Regions from separate parts of the Bacillus sp. GW823-FHT06A10 genome, predicted to be linked through region 1. Evidence: riboswitches for the same ligand, from Rfam matches in the RefSeq annotation. Region 1 holds a riboswitch; each other region holds the start of a gene.
The links. Region 1 has a riboswitch for S-adenosylmethionine ahead of AC1Q8M_RS23350 (bifunctional O-acetylhomoserine aminocarboxypropyltransferase/cysteine synthase). Riboswitches for the same ligand answer to the same signal wherever they lie in the genome.
Positions count from the first base shown of each region.

Region 2: another riboswitch for S-adenosylmethionine. It lies ahead of AC1Q8M_RS23950 (methionine ABC transporter ATP-binding protein); the one in region 1 lies ahead of AC1Q8M_RS23350 (bifunctional O-acetylhomoserine aminocarboxypropyltransferase/cysteine synthase).
Region 3: another riboswitch for S-adenosylmethionine. It lies ahead of metK (methionine adenosyltransferase); the one in region 1 lies ahead of AC1Q8M_RS23350 (bifunctional O-acetylhomoserine aminocarboxypropyltransferase/cysteine synthase).

Region 1 is NZ_JBXAHT010000003.1:505,726-513,411, reverse strand. It holds gene AC1Q8M_RS23365 (transcriptional regulator YeiL) at 1-5, opposite strand, end outside; gene AC1Q8M_RS23360 (YjjG family noncanonical pyrimidine nucleotidase) at 113-808, shown strand; gene AC1Q8M_RS23355 (chloride channel protein) at 854-2,083, opposite strand; SAM riboswitch class I at 2,404-2,508, shown strand; gene AC1Q8M_RS23350 (bifunctional O-acetylhomoserine aminocarboxypropyltransferase/cysteine synthase) at 2,601-3,899, shown strand; gene metA (homoserine O-acetyltransferase MetA) at 3,883-4,788, shown strand; gene AC1Q8M_RS23340 (homoserine dehydrogenase) at 4,930-6,225, shown strand; gene AC1Q8M_RS23335 (YczE/YyaS/YitT family protein) at 6,256-6,882, opposite strand; gene AC1Q8M_RS23330 (LacI family DNA-binding transcriptional regulator) at 6,980-7,686, shown strand, end outside.
Region 2 is NZ_JBXAHT010000004.1:27,041-34,726, forward strand. It holds gene AC1Q8M_RS23930 (TSUP family transporter) at 1-545, shown strand, start outside; gene pruA (L-glutamate gamma-semialdehyde dehydrogenase) at 700-2,247, shown strand; gene AC1Q8M_RS23940 (acyltransferase) at 2,806-3,954, shown strand; gene AC1Q8M_RS23945 (cysteine hydrolase family protein) at 4,054-4,611, opposite strand; SAM riboswitch class I at 4,854-4,959, shown strand; gene AC1Q8M_RS23950 (methionine ABC transporter ATP-binding protein) at 5,083-6,102, shown strand; gene AC1Q8M_RS23955 (methionine ABC transporter permease) at 6,092-6,757, shown strand; gene AC1Q8M_RS23960 (MetQ/NlpA family ABC transporter substrate-binding protein) at 6,779-7,633, shown strand.
Region 3 is NZ_JBXAHT010000002.1:108,505-116,190, forward strand. It holds gene pckA (phosphoenolpyruvate carboxykinase (ATP)) at 1-1,183, opposite strand, end outside; SAM riboswitch class I at 1,412-1,533, shown strand; gene metK (methionine adenosyltransferase) at 1,703-2,902, shown strand; gene AC1Q8M_RS15325 (hypothetical protein) at 3,129-3,308, opposite strand; gene AC1Q8M_RS15330 (MogA/MoaB family molybdenum cofactor biosynthesis protein) at 3,545-4,054, shown strand; gene AC1Q8M_RS15335 (molybdenum cofactor guanylyltransferase) at 4,051-4,653, shown strand; gene AC1Q8M_RS15340 (glycosyltransferase family 4 protein) at 4,932-6,074, opposite strand; gene AC1Q8M_RS15345 (phosphatase PAP2 family protein) at 6,087-6,620, opposite strand; gene AC1Q8M_RS15350 (gamma carbonic anhydrase) at 6,765-7,277, opposite strand; gene AC1Q8M_RS15355 (alpha/beta hydrolase) at 7,352-7,686, shown strand, end outside.

The DNA.
Region 1 (7,686 bases):
TTCATATTTTCACCCCTATTTATAGTATGAGATATCTCCTATTATCTTTACAAGAAGGAATGATACGATTTATGTAAATTTGTTTTTGTAGAAAAGAGAGTGTGATGAGTTTATGAAAAAATATAAAACATTGCTATTTGATGTAGATGATACATTATTAGATTTCCAAAAGGCTGAAAAAGTGGCTTTACGGGTGCTTTTTGAAGAGAAGGGAATCCCTTTAACAGACGAGATAGAGGCTCGTTATAAAAAAATAAATAAAGGTCTTTGGGATGCTTTTGAAAAAGGGGAACTATCACGCAATGAAGTTGTAAATACACGATTCTCTCTGTTGTTTAAAGAGTATGGAGAAGAAGTAGATGGAATATTATTCGAAAATAATTACCGTAACTACTTAGAAGAAGGAAATCAACTCATGCAAGGTGCGTTTGAATTTATAAATCAAATTCAAGGGGAGTATGAGTTGTATATAGTGACAAATGGTGTTTCTAAGACGCAAGATAAACGTTTGCGTAATGCAGGGTTACATTCATTGTTTAAAGATGTTTTTGTTTCGGAAGATACAGGTTTTCAAAAGCCGATGAAAGAGTATTTTGATTATGTTTTTGAACGGATTCCTAACTTTGCACCTGAAGAAGGGCTGATTATTGGGGATTCATTAAGCGCGGATATTAAAGGTGGATATGTAGCGGGAATTGATACTTGTTGGTTTAATCCAGAAAGGAAGTTAAATGATAGTGGGATTATACCGACATATGAAGTGCATAATTTTGAGGAGTTAGAAGCGTTATTAAAGCAGCATGTGTAATAAAAAAATAGACAGTGGAGCTTTCGTCTCCAATGTCTATTTTTGTTAATTTGTATTTTCGTTATGTTTTGGGAGTGGAAAGGCATTCCCGATAGCAGCTGCACCAAGCATTGGCAATAGTAAATTAAGCGGGAAAAACATAAGTAATAGTAATGTTATAGCTATTGGCTTTCGTAACGCATAGCTCGAAATTGCTGTCGTTACGATAGCAACGGATGCTACTGGATCTATAGGAAGAATAGATGCTATAGCGTATCCAATACTTGATCCGGAAAATATAATTGGGAATATATGTCCACCCCGCCACCCTGTGTTCAAACAAACGGCAGTAATACACAACTTTAAAATCCCTGAAAGAAGTAGTATCCAAAAAGATAAATGGCTCCATTCAACAACTAACTCTTTTAATTGATGTTCCCCTGAAAATAATGTGTACGGAAGAAAAGTTCCTGCAATTCCTAATAAAATGCCACCGATAATTCCGAGTGTCAGCTTGTATTCCCTAAAAGGGTGAATTAACTTCTCTAATGTGAATTCTAACTTGAAATAAAAGAAACCAACTATAGCACCGATACTAGCAAGTGGAAGAAATGCGATCCATTCATTGAAAGAAAGTGCACCTTCCCCGAAATCAACAATAAAGGATCCACGATTATCGAGTTTACTCAGTAGTAAATAAACAGAAAAACCTGCGAAAGTAGTAGTTAAGTATACAATTGCCTTTTTTCCTTTAGAAAAAGCAGCAATTTGTTCCCCCTCATTTTCATTCGGTGCTAAATAACCGAATAATGGTGCGTTAAAAATGACACTTAAAGTAGCGCCAATTCCAATCTCGGTTAGCTCATTCATACCCTTTAAGGCAAATTTAAAGCGATCCCCTACCCATGTGCACAGTCCGCCTATAATTCCAACTAGTGCGGCTTCTGGACCAAGACTAGCTCCGAAAATTAAAACAATAATCGCTGTTAAAGTAGCCTGATGGACAAAGCGATATTCGATTCGACCAGTTTTTTTATATTCAGTCATCACTTCAGGCATAAGGCGTGGATATATACCGAAATATTTTTGTGATAGACCAACGAGGACCCCGCCAATTATTGTTACGCAAAGGGTGTAATAAGAGGGATAAGAGAGAACTTCAGGCAAGTATCTCCAAATAAAGTGGATTCCAATATTTATTGTGACTAAAAATAACCAGACTGTAGCTCCTACTATAGATCCTAGAAGAATGCCATATAGAGCAAGTATGTACTGCATATCTTTTTTATTTGTCATGTTATACCTCCGTTATGTAAATCTCAGTAGGGAAAAAGTGAAATATACTAGTGGAAGATGGATTGAATATATATAGTATCTTTTTGAGAGGACCGCCTATTCAACATATAGGCTGAATTTTAGAGAATTTGAATTTATAGGTTAAATTACTTATTTAATTTTATAGACTGATTTGAGTTTTTTAAAGGTCTTTTTTGAAATAGACTAGAATATATTTCTTTTGTTGCTTTATATGAAACTGTTAACATTTATTTTAGAACATTCAGAAAAACTGTTTGACATTAGGAAATTATTGCTATAAAATCAACGGTAATTGCATAGTCTTATCAAGAAAAGGTGGAGGGACAGGCCCGATGAAACCTTGGCAACAGCCGTATAACGGAATTGTGCCAAATCCTGCAGGTAGTAATCCTGAGAGATAAGAAAGAGCCTTTAGAGCGTGTTTTCAAACTGCTCCTTTCTTGTTTTCAGGAAAGGGGCAGTTTTTTATTTTGTATAAAAGAAAGGAGAATGAGAGATGGGAGAATCATGGGGAAAAGGAACGATTTGTGTGCAAGGTGGCTATACGCCAAAGAATGGTGAACCACGTGTTTTACCACTTTATCAAAGCACAACGTATAAATACGATACTTCGGATGATTTAGCAGCTCTATTTAACTTAGAGGCAGAAGGATATATTTATACGCGTATTGGAAACCCTACTCTAGCCGCATTTGAGCAGAAGTTATCAGATTTAGAAGGCGGTGTAGGAGCTGTTGCAACGGCTTCTGGGCAAGCAGCTATTATGCTCGCAGTTTTAAATATTTGTAGTAGTGGGGATCATTTACTTTGCTCTTCAACTGTTTACGGGGGAACGTTTAATTTATTTGGGGTGAGTTTACGTAAGCTTGGCATTGATGTTACGTTCTTTAATCCAAATTTAACGGCAGATGAAATTACGGCACTTGCTAACGATAAGACGAAACTTATCTATGCAGAATCATTAGGAAATCCAGCGATGAATGTTTTAAATTTCAAAGAATTTTCAGCTGCCGCTAAAGAATTAGAGGTACCTTTTATCGTTGATAATACATTAGCAACTCCTTATTTATGCCAAGCGTTTGAATATGGGGCAAATATTATTGTTCATTCTACGACTAAATATATCGATGGGCATGCGAGCTCTTTAGGCGGTATTGTAATTGACGGTGGAAACTTTGATTGGACAAATGGAAAATATCCTGAGCTTGTTGAACCAGATCCAAGTTATCACGGTGTAAGTTACGTTCAAAACTTTGGTGCAGCAGCATATATTGTGAAAGCACGTGTTCAACTATTAAGAGATTATGGAAATTGTATGAGCCCATTCAATGCATATATTAGCAATATTGGCTTAGAGACTTTGCATTTACGAATGGAGCGTCATAGCGAAAATGCTCTGGCAGTTGCTAAGTGGCTTGCTAATCATGAACGTATTGAATGGGTGAATTATCCGGGATTAGATAGTAATAAAAATTACTCGTTAGCACAAAAGTATTTGAAAAAAGGTGCTAGTGGGGTTTTAACATTTGGTATTAAAGGGGGATTAGAAGCAGCAAAAGAATTTATCGCAAATGTAAAACTAGCAACTCTTGTAACGCACGTAGCTGATGCACGAACTTGCGTTATACATCCCGCTAGTACGACGCATAGACAATTAAATGCTGAAGATCAGCGTTTAGCTGGTGTTACATCTGATTTAATTCGTTTATCGGTTGGTATAGAAGATGTTTCTGATATTATTGCAGATTTGGAAGCAGCTCTAGTTGGAGGCAAAACACATGCCGATCATAATTGATAAAGATTTACCGGCTCGCAAAGTGTTGCAAAAAGAAAATATTTTTGTAATGACGAAGGAGCGAGCAGAAACACAAGATATACGCGCTTTGAAAATTGCTATATTAAATTTAATGCCAACGAAGCAAGATACAGAGGCACAATTACTTCGCTTAATTGGAAACACACCGTTGCAATTAGATGTTCATTTACTTCATATGGAATCACATCTGTCTCGTAATGTAGCGCAGAACCATTTAACGAGCTTTTATAAAACGTTTCGTGATATTGAAAATGAAAAATTTGATGGGCTCATTATTACAGGAGCACCAGTTGAAACTCTTTCTTTTGAAGAAGTAGATTATTGGGAAGAGCTTAAACGTATTATGGAGTATTCAAAAACGAATGTAACATCTACGCTCCATATTTGCTGGGGGGCACAGGCTGGTTTGTACTATCATTATGGTGTTCCAAAGTATCCCCTTAAGGAAAAAATGTTCGGTGTATTTGAACATGAGGTTTGCGAGCAACATGTGAAATTGTTACAAGGATTTGATGAATTGTTTTTTGCTCCGCATTCTCGTCATACAGAAGTACGAGAGAATGATATTAGAGAAGTGAAAGAATTAACATTGTTAGCAAACTCTGAAGAAGCAGGTATTCACCTTGTTATTGGACCAGAAGGAAGGCAAGTTTTTGCCCTTGGACATAGCGAATATAGTTGTGAGACGTTAAAACAAGAATACGAACGAGATCGTGACAAGGGATTAAATATTGATGTGCCAAAAAACTATTTTAAACATAATAATCCAGATGAAAAGCCGCTTGTTAGGTGGAGGAGTCATGGTAATTTATTGTTTTCTAATTGGTTGAATTATTACGTGTATCAAGAAACCCCTTATATATTGTAAAGAAAGATTGTGTAACACGTGGCAACGTTTTCCTTGTAAAGATTAACTTATATTTTTCCGAATGTTCAAAATACATTGTTTTTCAGATTTTTTACTCATATAATTTCATCTAAACACAATTTTTGAGGGGTGGACAGTACTATGAAAGAAATTCAAGTTGGGTTATTAGGTCTTGGGACAGTTGGCAGTGGTGTGGTTCGTATTATTACGGATCATCAAGAACGACTCATACACCAAGTAGGTTGTCCAGTTAAGGTAACGAAAGTATTAGTGCAAAACATTGAGAAAGAGAGAGAGGTAGAGGTACCTTCTACTCTATTAACACGAGATGCAAATGAAATTTTAGATAATCCAAATATTGATGTTGTCATCGAAGTGATGGGTGGCATTGATGATGCAAAATCATATATTTTACAAGCTTTAAAAAGCGGAAAGCATGTTGTAACTGCAAATAAAGACTTAATGGCATTACATGGAGCTGAATTATTAGCGACAGCAAAAGATAATAAGGCTGATTTATTCTATGAGGCGAGTGTGGCAGGAGGAATTCCAATTTTACGCAGTATCGTAGAAGGACTTTCTTCAGATCTTATTACGAAAGTAATGGGAATTGTAAATGGAACGACAAATTTTATTTTGACGAAAATGTCAGACGAAGGGAGAGCATATAACGACGTGTTAAAAGAAGCCCAACAACTTGGATTTGCAGAAGCAGATCCAACATCAGACGTAGAAGGTTTAGATGCAGCAAGAAAAATGACGATTTTAGCTACTCTCGGTTTCTCTACAAATGTAGAGCTTGGAGATGTGAAAGTAAAAGGGATTACCTCTATTACAGAGGAAGATATTGAATACAGTAAGAGCTTAGGTTATACAATTAAATTAATCGGTCTTGCAAAACGAGATGGTGAAAAATTGGAGGTTACAGTTGAACCAACTTTACTTCCAAATACACATCCTCTTGCGGCAGTACAAAATGAATATAACGCTGTGTATGTGTACGGTGAAGCAGTTGGAGAAACGATGTTTTATGGACCAGGCGCAGGAAGTTTACCGACAGCGACAGCTGTTGTTTCAGATTTAGTTGCTGTAATGCAAAATATTAGATTAGGGGTAACAGGAAATAGTGCAGTAGTCCCACAATATCAAAAAGTATTAAAAGATCCAGACGAAATTGTCGTGAAAAAGTTTTTAAGACTTCATGTAAAAGACGAAATTGGTGTATTTGCAAAAATTACTTCACTGTTCTCTGAGCGTGGCGTTAGCTTTGAAAAGATTATTCAAATGCCGCTTGAAGAGAAAGGAAAGGCTGAAATTGTAATTGTAACGCATCGTGCGTCTCTTGCTGATTATGATTATATTCTACATACGTTGCAAGGGTATGAAGAAATCGATTGTTTGAAAGCGAACTATCGAATTGAAGGGGATGCTAAGTAGTATCTCTTACCATAAAACAGAAAGAGCCTATTAAGCAGCTTGCTTAATAGGCTCTTTTCTATTTAAAATCTGCGTACCAACTTGAATAAATGCTTGGATAATCCAGCCTGTTGTAAAGGATAAGATGATTGTTCCAAAATAGATAGGTCCATCTAATAAAAAGCTTAACGTTAAAAATAAAAAGGCTAATGAAATCTCTGTTCTTCTAAACGTCCATTTTTTCTTTTCAGCAACCGTTAAAACGAAAGCTTCTTGAGGCGCTGCGCAAAGGTTTGTAGAGACGTAAAGACCAATTCCAGCTCCAACGAATAGATTTCCGCAAATAAGTGTTATATATTTTGGAAGAGAGCGGATAGCGTCCATAATAGTTGTAATGGAACCAATCCAATCAACAAAAAGAGAAATAAGAACCATCGTTACAATTGTACCGATTGTAATTTGTTTTTTATTCCAAAAGAGTACGATAAGTGTAAAGGCAAAGTTAATCATGAAAATCCAAAAACCAATACTTATCCCAAAATTTTGATATAGTGCAATAAAGAAGGAATCATAAGGACTAAGTCCAAAGGAAGTAATTGTTGTCATCATATTAATACCGATGGCAAGAATGAGTAAACCGCCAATGAAAAATATATATTCTAATTTGAATCGAAGCATAGTTGTATATCCTTTCTAAATGTATTTGCTAGGAAAGGATATATTGTGGAAAGCTTACCAGGTCAAGGGAGAATTTTTGTGAGAAGGGGAAAATGAGATGACAAATATAAGAAAGATTGCTGAACTTGCTGGAGTATCTGTTTCAACTGTTTCACGTGTACTAAATAATCATCCGTACGTAAATGAACAGAAACGAAAAGAAATTTTAGCAATTATAGAAGAATTAAATTACACGCAAAACGTGAATGCAATTCATTTAGTGAAAGGAAAAACGAATGTAATTGGCGTTTTATTGCCACACGTAAATGATCAATATTATAGTGCTATTATCGAGGGGATATCAAAAGAAACAGCAAAGAATAATTATAATATGATGCTTTGCCAGACAAATTATAGCGAAGAAAGAGAACTAGAAATTTTAAATATGTTAAAAATGAAAAAGCTTGATGGGGTTATTATTTGTTCTCGGACAAATAGTAAGGAGAAGCTTGAAAAATATACGAAATTCGGCCCAATTGTTATGTGTGAAGAAATAGATTCGAAGTATATTTCAAGTGTCCATATCGATTACTACAAAGTATTTTCACGTGGGATGAAAAGCTTAATAGATGCCGGTCATACACGTATTGGATATTGTATTGGAAGAAGTAATAGCGTTAATAGCCAAAGACGAAAGAAGGCGTACGAAGATTCGCTTCAACAGAGTATCGTAACATCGTTAGAGACCTGGAAATTTGAGGGATGTTTTACAGTGGAAGATGGACGCAATGTAATTAGAGAATGGGCTCATATGTCAGTAAAACC
Region 2 (7,686 bases), on a different contig from region 1:
TTGTAGGAAAGTTAATCCCGTTAACTATTGTTGGAGCTGTTGCAGGTGCTTTAGTAGTAAAATTTATTCCATCGGATATTTTACGCCCATTAGTACTTGTAATGTTGGTATTTATTGCTATTTATATTATTGCAAAAAAGAATTGGGGAAGTGTGTCTACCTATAAGAAGATGACGCAAAGAAAAACATTAATATTTTTCTTTGTTATTTTAATGATAGGATTTTATGATGGATTTTTTGGACCAGGGACAGGGTCATTTTTAATTTTTGCATTTTTATTAATTGGTTTGGATTTTATTCAAGCGGCAGCATCTGGAAAACTTTTGAACTTTGTTAGTAATATTGTATCTTTAATTACTTTTTTATTTTTAGACATAATTCATTTTGAATACGGTATTATCATGGGATTATCAATGATCTTAGGTGCTTATTTGGGATCGAAGTTTGCGGTTCAAAAAGGCGTTGGATATGTAAGGACTTTATTTTTATTAGTTACTATATTATTGATCGGGAAAAATGTTTTGGAATATACTCATATTTTGTAGATTCATACGCATGTATGAATCTCTTTTTTTTATTATATTTTAAAAATTTATTAATTTTTAAAATATAAGTCTAGGAATATTTGAATAAATCTAAATTATCGTGTAGAATAATGTTGTAAAATGTAAACGTTTTTCTAAGGGGAGGCTAAAAAAAATGGTAGTAGCATACAAACATGAGCCATTTACAGATTTTTCAGTGGAGGCTAACAAATTAGCGTTTGAAGAAGGTTTAAAGAAAGTAGAATCTTATCTTGGACAAGACTATCCATTAATTATTGGGGGAGAAAAAATCACTACAGAAGACAAAATTGTTTCTGTAAACCCTGCAAATAAAGAGGAACTTGTTGGTCGTGTTTCAAAAGCAAGCCGTGAGTTAGCTGAAAAAGCAATGCAAGTAGCGGATGAAACATTCCAAACTTGGAGAAAATCAAAGCCAGAAATGCGTGCAGACATTTTATTCCGTGCTGCAGCAATCGTTCGTCGCAGAAAACATGAATTCTCTGCTATTCTTGTAAAAGAAGCAGGTAAGCCATGGAATGAGGCAGATGCTGATACAGCAGAAGCAATCGACTTTATGGAATATTATGGTCGTCAAATGTTAAAATTAAAAGACGGTATTCCAGTAGAAAGCCGTCCAATTGAATATAATCGTTTCTCTTACATTCCATTAGGAGTAGGTGTTATCATTTCTCCTTGGAACTTCCCATTCGCAATTATGGCAGGTATGACAACAGCTGCTTTAGTTTCTGGTAACACAGTATTACTAAAACCAGCTAGTACAACTCCTGTAGTAGCAGCGAAATTTATGGAAGTATTAGAAGAAGCTGGCTTACCAGCTGGCGTAGTAAACTTCGTTCCAGGTAATGGTTCTGAAGTTGGTGACTACTTAGTAGATCATCCTCGTACACGTTTCGTAAGCTTCACGGGATCTCGTGATGTAGGTATCCGTATTTATGAGCGTGCAGCGAAAGTAAACCCAGGCCAAATTTGGTTAAAACGCGTTATCGCTGAAATGGGCGGTAAAGATACAATCGTTGTTGATAAAGAAGCAGATCTTGAATTAGCAGCTAAGTCTATCGTTGCATCAGCATTCGGATTCTCAGGACAAAAATGTTCTGCATGTTCTCGTGCAGTAATCCACGAAGATGTATACGATCACGTATTAAATCGTGCTGTTGAATTAACAAAAGAATTAACAGTTGCTAACCCAGCAGTATTAGGTACAAACATGGGTCCTGTTAATGACCAAGCTGCATTCGATAAAGTAATGAGCTATGTTGCAATTGGTAAAGAAGAAGGTAGAATCTTAGCAGGTGGCGAAGGAGACGATTCTAAAGGCTGGTTCATCCAACCAACAATCGTTGCTGATGTTGCAGAAGATGCTCGCTTAATGAAAGAAGAAATCTTCGGACCAGTAGTAGCATTCTGTAAAGCAAAAGACTTCGATCATGCACTTGCAATTGCAAACAATACGGAATACGGTTTAACAGGTGCTGTTATTACTAACAACCGTGACCATATTGAAAAAGCACGTGAAGACTTCCACGTTGGTAACTTATACTTCAACCGTGGATGTACTGGTGCAATCGTAGGTTACCAACCATTCGGTGGCTTTAACATGTCTGGTACAGACTCTAAAGCTGGTGGACCTGATTACTTAGCACTTCACATGCAAGCAAAAACTACTTCTGAAACTTTATAAGAAATAGTAGAGGAGCTCTTCACAAAGTGTGAAGAGCTCCTTTTAAAATTGAAACCCCATATATTACCGTCGTTCGAAGAGAATGAGCTAAAACCTATTAATAGCGGGATAAATATGTAAACAGAAATAAAATAATGAGAAAAGTTGACGTATTAGTCATATTTTTTAGTATTCATTTTGAGAATTTCCTGTATAATACAATTTGAAAGAAAATCTATGGTTCGACAAGGAACACTCCTTTCGGTTTTGCTCACTGAAAGGAGTGTTTTTTTATTGACATAGATCAAGAGTCTTGATTTCGGAATCTTCAATAATTAGATAGAAGAAAAACTCTCTATTTAAGTAGTTGATTTGGAAAATATTAAATATATAAGAAAAAAATTAAATTTATTTTTAGGATTTTGTATAGTATACTAAGTGATTTTATAATCGAATATCGAGATTTTAAGTTTTAATTATTGTTTTAATATTTATTATATTCTGGCATAATAGATTTGTACTTTTGGAAAAGACAAAAATGGTGAGGGGAAATGTTATGTGGGAAGGGATGATTGTTAGATGAATAAAAAGAATTATGTTGAATATGTTGACGTACTACGTGTATTTTCGATGTTTGCGGTAGTGTTTCTTCATACTGCTGCAGGAAGTTTACGGGGGAATATCGGTTCGGGTACTTGGCATATAACGAATGCACTGACAACTGTATTTAGTACGAGTGTACCTATCTTCTTTATGATTTCTGGTGCGATGTTAATGAGGAGTAGTAAAACGGAATCACTTAAAATAACTTATACAGAACGTTTGCCAAAATTAATTGTGCCATTTATTATATGGTCAACTATTGCTGTGTTATACTTTACGCCAAGGCCGATACAAATAACAAATGTTATTAAGAGTATTTTATACATGCCGAATCAAGCAGCGACAGTACATCTTTGGTTTATGTATGCCATTATTCCTTTGTATATTCTTTCTCCTCTTTTGAAGAAAATGGTAGATGCTTTAAGTAAAGAGCTTATAAAGTACATGTTAATTCTTTGGTTTATAGTAAGTTCGCTATTGCCAACAATTGCAGTACTAGTTCCAAATGAATTAAAACCAATATTTACGTTGTATCCTAATTTTGATATGAACTTTTTAGGCGGATATATAGGGTATTTCCTCATAGGTTATTATTTAATGACATATGAGAAGAAGGTATCCAAAAGGTTGTTACTATCCATAATCGTTATAGATACATTTTTAATTATATTGGGTACTTGGTATGCAACGGTTAAAATAGGGGAATACTCTGAGGATTTTAAGGCATACGTTAGAGTATTCGAAGTAATGCTTTCAGGTTCAATCTTCTTATTAGTAAAAGAGTATTTTAGAAATTACTCAATGAATCCGTTTATGTTTAAGTGGATACAAATTTTATCTGCTTTTTCATTTGGTGTGTATTTAATGCATAATTTAGTAGTTGTATATATTGGGAATAGATTGAATATTTGGCCAGCGCAATCAATTTGGATGTTATTAGTTGCTTTCATAATAATTACAGTTATAACAATGATAGCAATTATAATTTTTGCAAGTATAAAAATCACATGTTATCCATTAACAGGAATGAGTTTTAAGGAAGCTTCTCGTACATGTAATATTCAATTTTTATGGGGAAATTGGACTCAATCAAAAGATATTAAAAATGATAATGTATCAATGTAAATAATTAGTGAGGTTTTTATAAGTATAATATGAATTCCTCAAAATAGGGCATGAATAGATGGTAAATATAATATAGTCGAAAAAAATCCTTTTGAATTTTCAAAAGGATTTTTTTCTTTGGACAAACTCTTTTTTGCTAAGTATTTCCGCATATATATTATTCAAACTTGCTAAAATTGTATTATGAATATAAACAGCTGGTATAGTAGCGTTCTTAAAAGAAAGGTCTTTTGTAGCACAAGCATCATGTATAACGGTACATTGAAAGCCAAAATCGAATGCAGCCCTTACTGTAGCATCAATACACATATGAGTCATCATCCCGCATACGACGACATGTTCAATGTCTAAACGCTGTAATTGCTCTAGAAGATTAGTTTCTCGGAAGCTATTTGGATAATGTTTGACTATAACGGTTTCTTCTCTAAGTGGACGTACGCTTTCGTGAATATGTACACCTTCTGTATTAGGTAGGAAAAAAGTAGCGTCATCTTTTATAGCTACGTGTTGGATATGAAAAATAGGTTCGCTGTTTGTTCTAAAGTGTTGTAATAACTGATTAGCATATTCGCTTGCTTCTACTGGATTACGCAATTCCATCTTTCCATTTGGAAAATAATCGTTTTGAATATCGACGAGTAAAAGAGCTGTTTTCATATATTTATCTGCCTCCGAGTTTCATATTCAAATAAATTTATTCAATTTGTAGAGAGGATTCTCCTGTTTAAAAATATGAGGAAGAAGAATTTTAAATAACCTTGAAAGTTACTATTTTCTCATGAATTTTCATCTGAAAATTTTAATAAAGGAATAATTAATATTTTTCTAAAAAATGTATTGACTCTTATTATTCTGAGTTCTATAATGAGAATTAATTAAATGACAATTAAATCGATACATTCTTATCCAGAGAGGTGGAGGGACTGGCCCTACGATACCTCAGCAACGGGTTTTTTAATACCGTGCTAACTCCAGCAAGCCATATAAAGGCTTGGAAGATGAGAAGATGTGAACGAGTACATATAAGTGCTCTCCTTCTTATCTTTATGGTTGATAAGAAGGAGAGCACTTTTTATTTTACCTCGAAAGCTCTACTTCAAGTTTTTACAGCATATAGGAGGGGAAAAAATGATTTCTTTTAACAATGTAAGTAAAGTGTATGAATCAGCTGGGCAATCTGTTCATGCGGTGGAGGATGTAACATTATCAGTTGAGAAAGGCGAAATTTTTGGCATTATCGGTTTTAGTGGCGCTGGAAAGAGTACATTATTACGCTTAGTAAATATGTTAGAGAGACCAACGTCAGGAACGATTGCAATAGATGATAAAGATATTACATCATTATCGACGAAAGAATTACGCAAACTAAGACAAAGAATCGGAATGATTTTTCAAAGCTTTAATTTATTTAATTCAAGAACAGTGTTTGGGAATATTGCTTATCCATTAAAGTTAGCGAAATTGCCAAAGAACGAGATAAAGGAACGAGTGAATGAACTGCTGAAGTTTGTAGGGTTAGAAGATAAAGCAAACTATTATCCAGAACAGCTATCAGGGGGACAAAAGCAACGTGTTGGTATTGCTAGAGCACTTGCGACATCGCCAGATATTCTTATATGTGATGAGGCAACATCAGCCTTAGATCCAGAAACGACGACAGAAATTCTAAACTTATTAAAGAAAGTAAATCGAGAATACAATTTAACAATTCTTCTTATTACACATGAAATGCATGTTGTGAAAGAAATTTGTCACCGTGTAGCTGTAATGGAGAAGGGAAAAGTTATTGAAGAAGGAAAACTGTTCGATGTTTTCACGCAACCAAAAACAAAGACGACTCAAAACTTTGTACGTTCTGTTATTAATGATCATTTACCAGAAAGTGTTCTAGCGAAAATTCAAAATGGTGGTCAAATTTATCGTCTAACATTTACTGGTGAGGAGACAGGGCAGCCGGTACTATCATATATCGCAAAAAACTATAACGTCGATGTAAATGTACTGTACGGAAATATTATTGAACTTCAAAATGTGCTATTTGGAAATCTGCTTGTAGAATTGCAAGGTGAGCAGAGGGAAATTCAAAAAGCATTACAACATCTAAGACTGCAAGTGCAGCTGAAGGAGGTAGAAGCTCATGCGAGTTGATTGGAGTATATTTTGGCCGCGCATACTAGATGCGACGGGGGATACCCTCTTAATGGTAATTGTAACCCTTATATTCGCTACAATTCTTGGTATACCGCTAGGTTTACTTTTATATGTAACGAGAAAAGGAAACTTTTTAGAAAATAAATGGGTCTTTTCTATTCTTAACATCATAATTAATACAATTCGTCCGGTACCATTCATTATCTTTTTAGTAGCGTTAAGTCCACTAACGAGAAGTGTTATCGGAACGACGATTGGAACAGCAGCAGCAATTTTCCCGATGACGTTAGTCGCATCAATTGGTATTGCTAGAATGGTTGAAACAAATCTTGTTTCCGTTCCGAAAGGAGTAATTGAGGCAGCACAAGCAATGGGCGCCTCGCCAATTAGAATCGTTTTTGAAATCCTTGTACCAGAAGCGTTAGCACCATTAATCTTAGGTATCACATTTATGACAGTTGGTTTAATTGAATTTTCTGCAGTTGCTGGGCTTGTCGGTGGTGGCGGTCTTGGTGACTTGGCAATGACATATGGTTATCAACGTTTTGATACATCAGTTATGTTTGTAACGGTTGTTTTACTTATTATTCTCGTGCAGATAGCTCAAAATTTAGGAAACTACTTTGCGAAAGTCTTGTTACGTAGATCATAAAAAGGAAGAGAGGAAAAGAAAATGAAGAAAATTTTAGCATTTGCATTATCAGCGATTGTAGGAGTCTCAGCATTAAGTGGCTGCTCAAGTGGAGACACGGGTGCAGGAGCGAAAGAAAAAGTAGTTCGCGTCGGTGTAACTGGAACGGATGGAGACGCTTGGGAAATTTTGAAGAAAAAAGCTGAAAAAGAAGGGATTAAGATTAAACTGGTGGAGTTCTCTGATTATACAACTCCAAATAAAGCTTTAGCTGATGGAGATATTGAATTAAACTCATTTCAGCATATTGCTTTCTTAGAGCAATTTAAAAAAGAGCATAAGTTAGATATTACAGCTGTTGGTACAACACAAATTGCGCCAATGGGTTTATACTCTGAAAAATATAAGAAGGCAAATGAAATTCCAGATGGTTCAGAAATTGCAATTCCAAACGATCCAACGAACCAAGCACGTGCATTAAAACTTCTTGATGCAGCTGGAGTATTAAAGCTTAAAAAAGATTTTGGCTTATTTGGAGATCCAAGCGGCATTGCTGAAAATCCGAAGAAATTAAAAATTACACCGGTTATCGCACAGCAAACACCTCGTGTGTTAAAAGATGTAGCGGCATCAGTTATTAATAACGGTGTTGCTGGTCAAGCTGGATTAGATCCAGCGAAGGATCCTATTTTCTTAGAAGATCCAAAGAATGAAAATGCGAAGCCTTATATTAATATTTTCGCAGCTCGTACGAAAGATAAAGATGATCCAACACTGAAAAAAGTAATTGAACTATACCATTCAAAAGAAGTAACAGATGCAATTAAGAAAGAAACAAATGATGGTTCAATTTCAGTAGATCTTTCACTTGAGGAGCTTGAAAAAATCGTAAAATAATGATTGGGTTTAATGGACTAACAGAAGGAACCCCTCCGCTGTTAGTTCGTTCA
Region 3 (7,686 bases), on a different contig from region 1:
CGAAGCAAGTTGAGAATGTAGCTTGCGGAGATGTAACGCCGCGCTCTGTTCCTGCTAGTTTACTAGTGTAACCACTTAAGAAATGATACATAGCTTGCTCTTTTGATAACTTACTGATTGGAGGCAATACGCCAGATGCATCAGCAGTTAAGAAAATAATTGTATTTGGGTGTCCAGCAACACTTGGCAGTACGATATTGTCGATCGCATGCATAGGGTATGCAGCACGAGTATTTTCTGTTAAAGTAGTATCGTTGTAGTCGGCGATACGCGTTTGGTCATTAATGATAACGTTTTCTAAAACAGATCCAAATTTGATTGCATCGAAAATTTGTGGTTCTTTCTCGTGAGAAAGGTTTACACATTTTGCATAGCAACCGCCTTCAATATTGAATACACCGTTATCAGACCAACCGTGCTCATCATCACCGATTAATTTACGGTTTGGATCAGCAGATAATGTTGTTTTACCTGTTCCAGATAAACCGAAGAATAGTGCTACGTCGCCTTCTTCACCTACGTTTGCAGAGCAATGCATAGAAAGGATATCTTGTTCAGGTAATAAGAAGTTCATAATAGAGAAGATTGATTTTTTCATTTCTCCAGCGTATTCTGTACCACCAATTAGTACGATACGTTTTTCGAATGAAACCATAATGAATGCTTCAGAGTTTGTACCGTCAACAGCTGGATCAGCTTTGAAATTCGGTGCAGAAACAATTGTGAACTCTGATTCATGAGTTGTTAATTCTTCTTCAGTTGGACGAATGAATAATTGATGTACAAATAAATTGTGCCATGCATATTCGTTAATAACTTGAATTGGTAGGCGGTAATTGCGGTCAGCGCCTGCAAATCCTTTGAAGACGAATAACTCTTCTTTTTCTTTTAAGTATTCTAAAACTTTAGTATATAATTTATTAAAATGTTCTTCAGAAATCGGTTGGTTCACAGCTCCCCAAGCAATTTTGTCAGCAACCGATGCTTCTTTCACAATAAATTTATCTTTAGGAGAACGTCCTGTATATTTTCCAGTTGAAGCAGAAACGGCACCAGTCGAAGTTAATTTCCCTTCATTTCGCATTAATACTTTTTCCACTAATTGCGGAACACTTAGTTGAATCTGTGCATTGCTTCCGTTCAATAATTCGTGTAAACCAATTTGGACATTCACAGTACTCATATTTATATACCATCCTTTTCATTTAATGAAATATTTCTCGTAATCCCCAACAAGAGTATAACACAATTATATAAATAATGTATACTATTTATTTCTTTTTGTTTGTGTGAATGTATTATTTCCCTATTAATATTTCATTTCAGGCGTATTGAGAAAAACTTTCAGGAAAATGTGAATATTAATTGACAAATGAATATCATTTCTTTAGTATAGGTTGGGACGGATACTCTCTTATCCCGAGCTGGCGGAGGGACAGGCCCGATGAAGCCCAGCAACCTCACTTGTATTGATAAATGCAGGTGAATAGGTGCTAAAACCTGTGCGAGGCTACAGGTCTCGAACGATAAGAGCGAAGGGCAAAAAGCAGTATGCAAGTAGCAAATTAAACCTTTCCTCTATGTAAAGTAGGAAAGGTTTTTCTGTATGCTTGTGTGGGAGAATAAATGTATGTCGCAGTTTGTGGCAAATTAAGGATGAGTTCCGTACAATATATACAATTACTGTAGGGAGGTTTACCACATGACAAAAAAACGTCATCTGTTCACATCTGAGTCTGTAACTGAAGGACATCCAGATAAAATTTGTGACCAAATTTCTGATTCAATTTTAGATGCGATCTTATCAAAAGACGCAAATGCACGTGTAGCTTGTGAAACAACTGTAACAACTGGTTTAGTATTGGTAGCGGGGGAAATTACGACTTCTACTTACGTAGATATTCCAAAAATCGTTCGTGAAACAATTCAAGGCATTGGTTACACACGCGCAAAATACGGATTCGATGCAGAAACTTGTGCTGTTTTAACATCTATCGATGAGCAGTCTGCTGACATCGCTATGGGTGTTGACCAAGCGCTAGAAGCACGCGAAGGTCAAATGACTGACGCTGAGATTGAGGCAATTGGTGCAGGAGACCAAGGTTTAATGTTTGGTTTCGCATGTAATGAAACACAAGAGTTAATGCCACTTCCAATCTCGCTTGCTCACAAATTAGCTCGCCGTTTAACTGAAGTACGTAAAGATGATACATTATCATACTTACGTCCAGATGGAAAAACGCAAGTTACAGTTGAGTATGATGAAAATGGTAAACCAGTACGTGTTGATACTATCGTAATTTCTACACAACATCACCCAGATGTTACATGGGAAGAAATCGATCGCGACTTAAAAGAGCACGTAATTAAAGCTGTAGTACCAGCAGAATTAATGGATGGAGAAACGAAATTCTTCATTAATCCAACTGGCCGCTTCGTAATTGGTGGACCACAAGGTGATGCTGGTTTAACAGGACGTAAAATCATCGTTGATACTTACGGTGGATACGCTCGCCATGGCGGCGGTGCATTCTCTGGTAAAGATGCAACAAAAGTTGACCGTTCTGCAGCATATGCAGCTCGTTATGTTGCGAAAAACATCGTAGCAGCTGGTCTTGCTGACAAAGCAGAAGTACAACTTGCATACGCAATCGGTGTAGCACAACCAGTATCAATTTCAGTTGATACATTCGGCACAGGTAAAGTATCTGAAGACGTACTAGTAGAACTAGTTCGTAACAACTTCGATCTTCGCCCAGCTGGTATTATTAAAATGCTAGACTTACGTCGCCCAATTTACAAACAAACAGCAGCTTACGGCCACTTCGGACGTACTGATGTAGATCTTTCATGGGAACGTACAGACAAAGCTGCAGCTTTAAAAGAGCAAGCTGGTCTATAATATATGAAAAAAAGCTTTGCGCGGTGAGCGCAAAGCTTTTTTTATTTCGTTTTACTTACAATTTGAATGCATGATTTGCAATATACTTCGCCTTCTAGCTCAATATACTTTTTCGTATTAGTCATGCCACTTGCTGGAAAAGGCATATGAATCCATGCCTTTTCATACGTTTGTATTTCCTTTTACATGATTTACAAAGGGTGGATTTCTTCTGGAAGATATGCAATCAACCTTTCATTTGACGTGCTTTACCTGCGCAAAAGGCACTGTTTAGTAAAAATAGTGTCGCGAATATAATGCTTACTAATGTAGCGTATGGAATTGCACCTTTTAAGGAAAAGCCGACAGTGATTGAAGCGATGAATAAGAGGATGAATGTTGTTGTTAATTTTTTATAAAGTTCCATACTATGTAGACCTCCAATTTATTTTTTAGTACAAGTTTTAAAATTGAATTCTATTATGTAGAAAATATAAAGAGTAACTAAAGATATGTAGTCTAGGAGTATAAGAAAGTGCAGTTTCCTTTTTGTGGGTTAGTATACTTATATTGTATCATGGCGCATGATTGGCTTCATACATAATTGTGTAAAGATATGTATGATAAAATGAAGAAAAGTCTTTAAGAAAGGAAAGATAAAAAATGAGTGTAACTGAACATAAAAAACAAGCTCCAAAAGAAGTGCGTTGCAAGATTGTTACGATTTCCGATACACGTACGGAAGAAACGGATAAGAGCGGACAACTATTACATGAATTGTTAAAAGAAGCGGGCCATACAGTAACCTCTTATGAAATTGTAAAAGATGATAAAGAAAGTATTCAGCAAGCAGTGTTAGCTGGTTATCATAAGGAAGATGTAGATGTTGTATTAACAAATGGCGGTACTGGTATTACGAAGCGTGATGTAACAATTGAAGCAGTGTCAGCTCTATTAGATAAAGAGATTGTCGGGTTTGGTGAGTTGTTCCGCATGATTAGTTATTTAGAAGATATCGGGAGCAGCGCAATGTTAAGTAGAGCGATTGGGGGTACAATTGGGCGCAAAGTAGTTTTCTCGATGCCAGGATCGAGCGGGGCGGTTCGCCTTGCGATGAATAAATTAATTTTACCGGAATTAGGCCATATTACATTTGAGCTACATCGCCAATGAGTAGGTGGGCTGGAATTGTATTAGCGGGCGGTATGTCGAGTAGATTTGGTGAGCCGAAAGCGTTAGCGAGCTGGCAAGGTAGTACTTTTATTGAGCATATTTTGAAAGAGATGACAAGTGCGCTCCAAGAAGTTGTAGTCATTAGTCATTCTGATATAAAAGAGCGAGTAGAGCAATTCGTACAAGTTCCTGTTATAGAAGATATCCCGCACTATAAAGGGAATGGACCGCTGGCCGGTATTGTATCCGGAATGGAATACATAGAAGCAGATTGGTATGCTATTATGCCTTGCGATGCGCCAAATGTTTCGCATGAATGGTTTACCATTTTACTGGAGCAAACGAGCAATGAATATGATGCAGTTGTACCTATTATTAATGGAAGAAAACAGCCGCTACTTGCAGCGTATCATAACCGTGTGAAAGAAAAGATTTATGCTTTACTTCAGGAAGAGAAAAGAAGTATGGGGCAGCTTTTATCACAATGTAATGTGAAGTATGTTGCTGGAGAAGATGTACAAGCGAATACAGATTGGTTTATAAATGTAAATACAAAAGAAGAATATGTGCAGGCTCAAAAAAACCTTTCAAATGAATGAAAGGTTTTTTGATATACAGAATTGGGGAACAATTGCTGTATAAAGGTATGTGAGTAAGTTGATTTTAAGGGGAATTCTTAAAATCATTATACAGCAAAAACACTGTATAACCATATATTAATTTTTATGGGTTTTTATTACAAGTCTGTTTAGTTATGTTTATTTTTGCTATAATGAATATGGAAATAAATGATATTTCACCTTATGTATCATTCATTCAACTAAAATTTACAAGTGTGTAATAAACTCCCTTCGTTTTTTGAAGGGAGTTTTTCTGTTCAAGCAAGTAACTCTGATGCGGTATGCTGAAGGACTTCTTCATACTGGTTAAGTAAGCCGCGAAAGATCTCATCCCAGCTTTTTGATTTTGCAAAAGATGAAGCTGCTATTCCCATCTGCTCAAGTTTTTCTTCATTTTGCAATAAAGAATAAATGGATGATAGAAATGCATCCTCATTTTTAGGGGGACAAAGAATTCCCGTTTTTCCATCTGTAATAATATTTTTAACCCCGCCACTATTTGCACCAATGACAGGTGTGCCACATGCGAGTGATTCAAGTACGACATTTCCGAATGTTTCAGTAGCTGATGGAAATACCATTATGTTAGAACAAGCATATGCTTCAGCTAAATCTGCACTTTGTAAATAGCCAGTAAAAGTGACATTTGTTTGTGGAACAGCTTCACGCAAATTTGTTGCTAGAGGTCCGTCTCCTGCGATGAGCCAATGAATGTCGTTTCGAGTATGCGATGTTTTAACGATAAGGTTTTGCAACGTATCAATATCTTTTTCAGGAGCAATTCGTCCTACATAGGAAAGAACGTACTTCGCTGTAATATTATATTTTTTTCGGAATAGGTCTGTATTGTAAGCTGGATGAAAGAGTGTGCAATCTACACCACGTCCCCAAATGGAGAGGGCCTGAAAGCCTTTATTTTTTAATTGATGTAATGTTTCAGGGGAGGGAACGAAATTTTTTTGCATATGACTATGAAACCATTTTAAATAGTTCCAAAGCATATTGGAGAGAAATTCAATTTTGTAATAGCGTAAATACGCATCGAAATCAGTATGATAAGAACCGACAACTGGGATGTTTAACTTTTTGGCGTAATACAGTCCACAAAGTCCCATGTTGAAAGGTGTGGCAATGTGAATAATGTCAGGTTTAAAGGAATGAAGTTCCCGTTTAATACGCGGAGTAGGAAAAGAAAAGCGACATTCTGGATATAATATTGTTAACGGGATACTTCTCATCTTGTTCACATTAGCCACGAAATTATCTTCAGCTGTATGTTGAGGGGCGAAAACAGAATAGGCGATCTGTTCTTTTTGAAAGTAACTTGTTAATCGTTCTAACGTTTTCGCAACCCCGTTAACTTGTGGCGTAAAAGTATCGGTAAAAATGGCGACTCTCATCATATCACTCCTTTATGTGAAAAGTGGGATGAATTGATAAAAAGAGATGATGCCAGAGCAAGTGCCAAGGCACATGCCGACGAATACATCTGACGGATAGTGAAGCCCTAAATAAATACGAGAAATACCGACGCATAATGCTAACGGTAATAGGAAAGCAAGTAAGCTTGGATTATAGCAAATAAATGGAATGAAGACAGAGAAAACGGCTGTTGTATGACCAGACGGGAAAGAGTGGTCTTTTAATGGATGGACTGGATATTTCGCATCCTGAATTGTTAAATACGGACGTTTTCGTGGATACCACCTTTTTAATATTTGTACAGGAATATGGCTAATTGCTAAAGAAATAGCAGCAGCGATTGCCGCTTGGTGTAAAGTCCCTTTTGCAAAAATTAAAAAGAAAAGTGTAAGTGCAATGGAGAAAGTAGCACCACCGATATGGGTTATATTGCTGAAAAAGATATTTAATGTTTTTTGATCAAAGTAGCGATTAATTCCTTTAAAAATGTAACATTCTATTTTATATAATCCACTGACCTTCATGAAAATTCTCCTCCCTCGTTTACATATATATGGAGATATTAGCTTTTATTTTAATAAGATTTTGTTGAGGGAGTAATAATGTTTTGTAAAGAAAAAGTTAGTTTTTATATAAAAAAAGCTGCCAGTATTATGGCAGCAGTAAAATCATTTTTGTAGTGATTTATAATATTGACCTTTTTCAACATACTGCGTACGAATACGCTCCATATCTTTACGGTCTTCTTCTGTTAATTCACGAATGACTTTCGCGGGACGACCGAAAGCTAACGTGTTTGGTGGAATTTTCTTTCCTTGTGAAACGAGGCTTCCAGCGCCGATAAAAGCTCCTTCACCAATTTCAGCACCATCTAATATAATGGATCCCATTCCAATTAAAGCATCCTTTTTAATATGACAGCTATGTAAAATAACTTGATGCCCAACTGTAACATCATCTTCTAAAATAAGAGGATATTGAGGGCTTTGGTGGAGTGTACATTGGTCTTGTACATTTACTCGGTCTCCAATGATTGTTGGTGACACATCACCACGGATGACCGTATTAAACCAAATACTTGATTCCTCGCCAACGGAAACGTCGCCTGTAATCGTAACATAGTCAGCGATAAAAGCACTACTCGCAATTTTCGGTTTTTTTTCTTTGTAAGGATATATCATGTAAAGTCTTCCTTTCCTAGAGACTAGTTTTAGTGTATCAAATTATGAGAAAGAGTGAAATGGAGGAGGTCCGTATGTGGAATTATGAAGCAGAGGAAGCGAAAGCTGTCATTGTTATCGTGCACGGCGCAATGGAATATCACGGACGTTACGAAGCCGTTGCGGAAATGTGGAATCACATCGGCTACCACGTCGTGATGGGGGATCTTCCATCACATGGAACAACTTCAAGAAATAGAGGACATATTGATTCATTTGATGAATACATAGAGGAAGTTAAATTATGGGTGAAAGAAGCAAGAAAGTATAGGTTACCTATTTTTCTATTCGGTCATAGTATGGGTGGTCTTATCGTCATTCGTATGATGCAAGAAACGAAGAGAGAAGATGTAGAGGGTATTATTTTGAG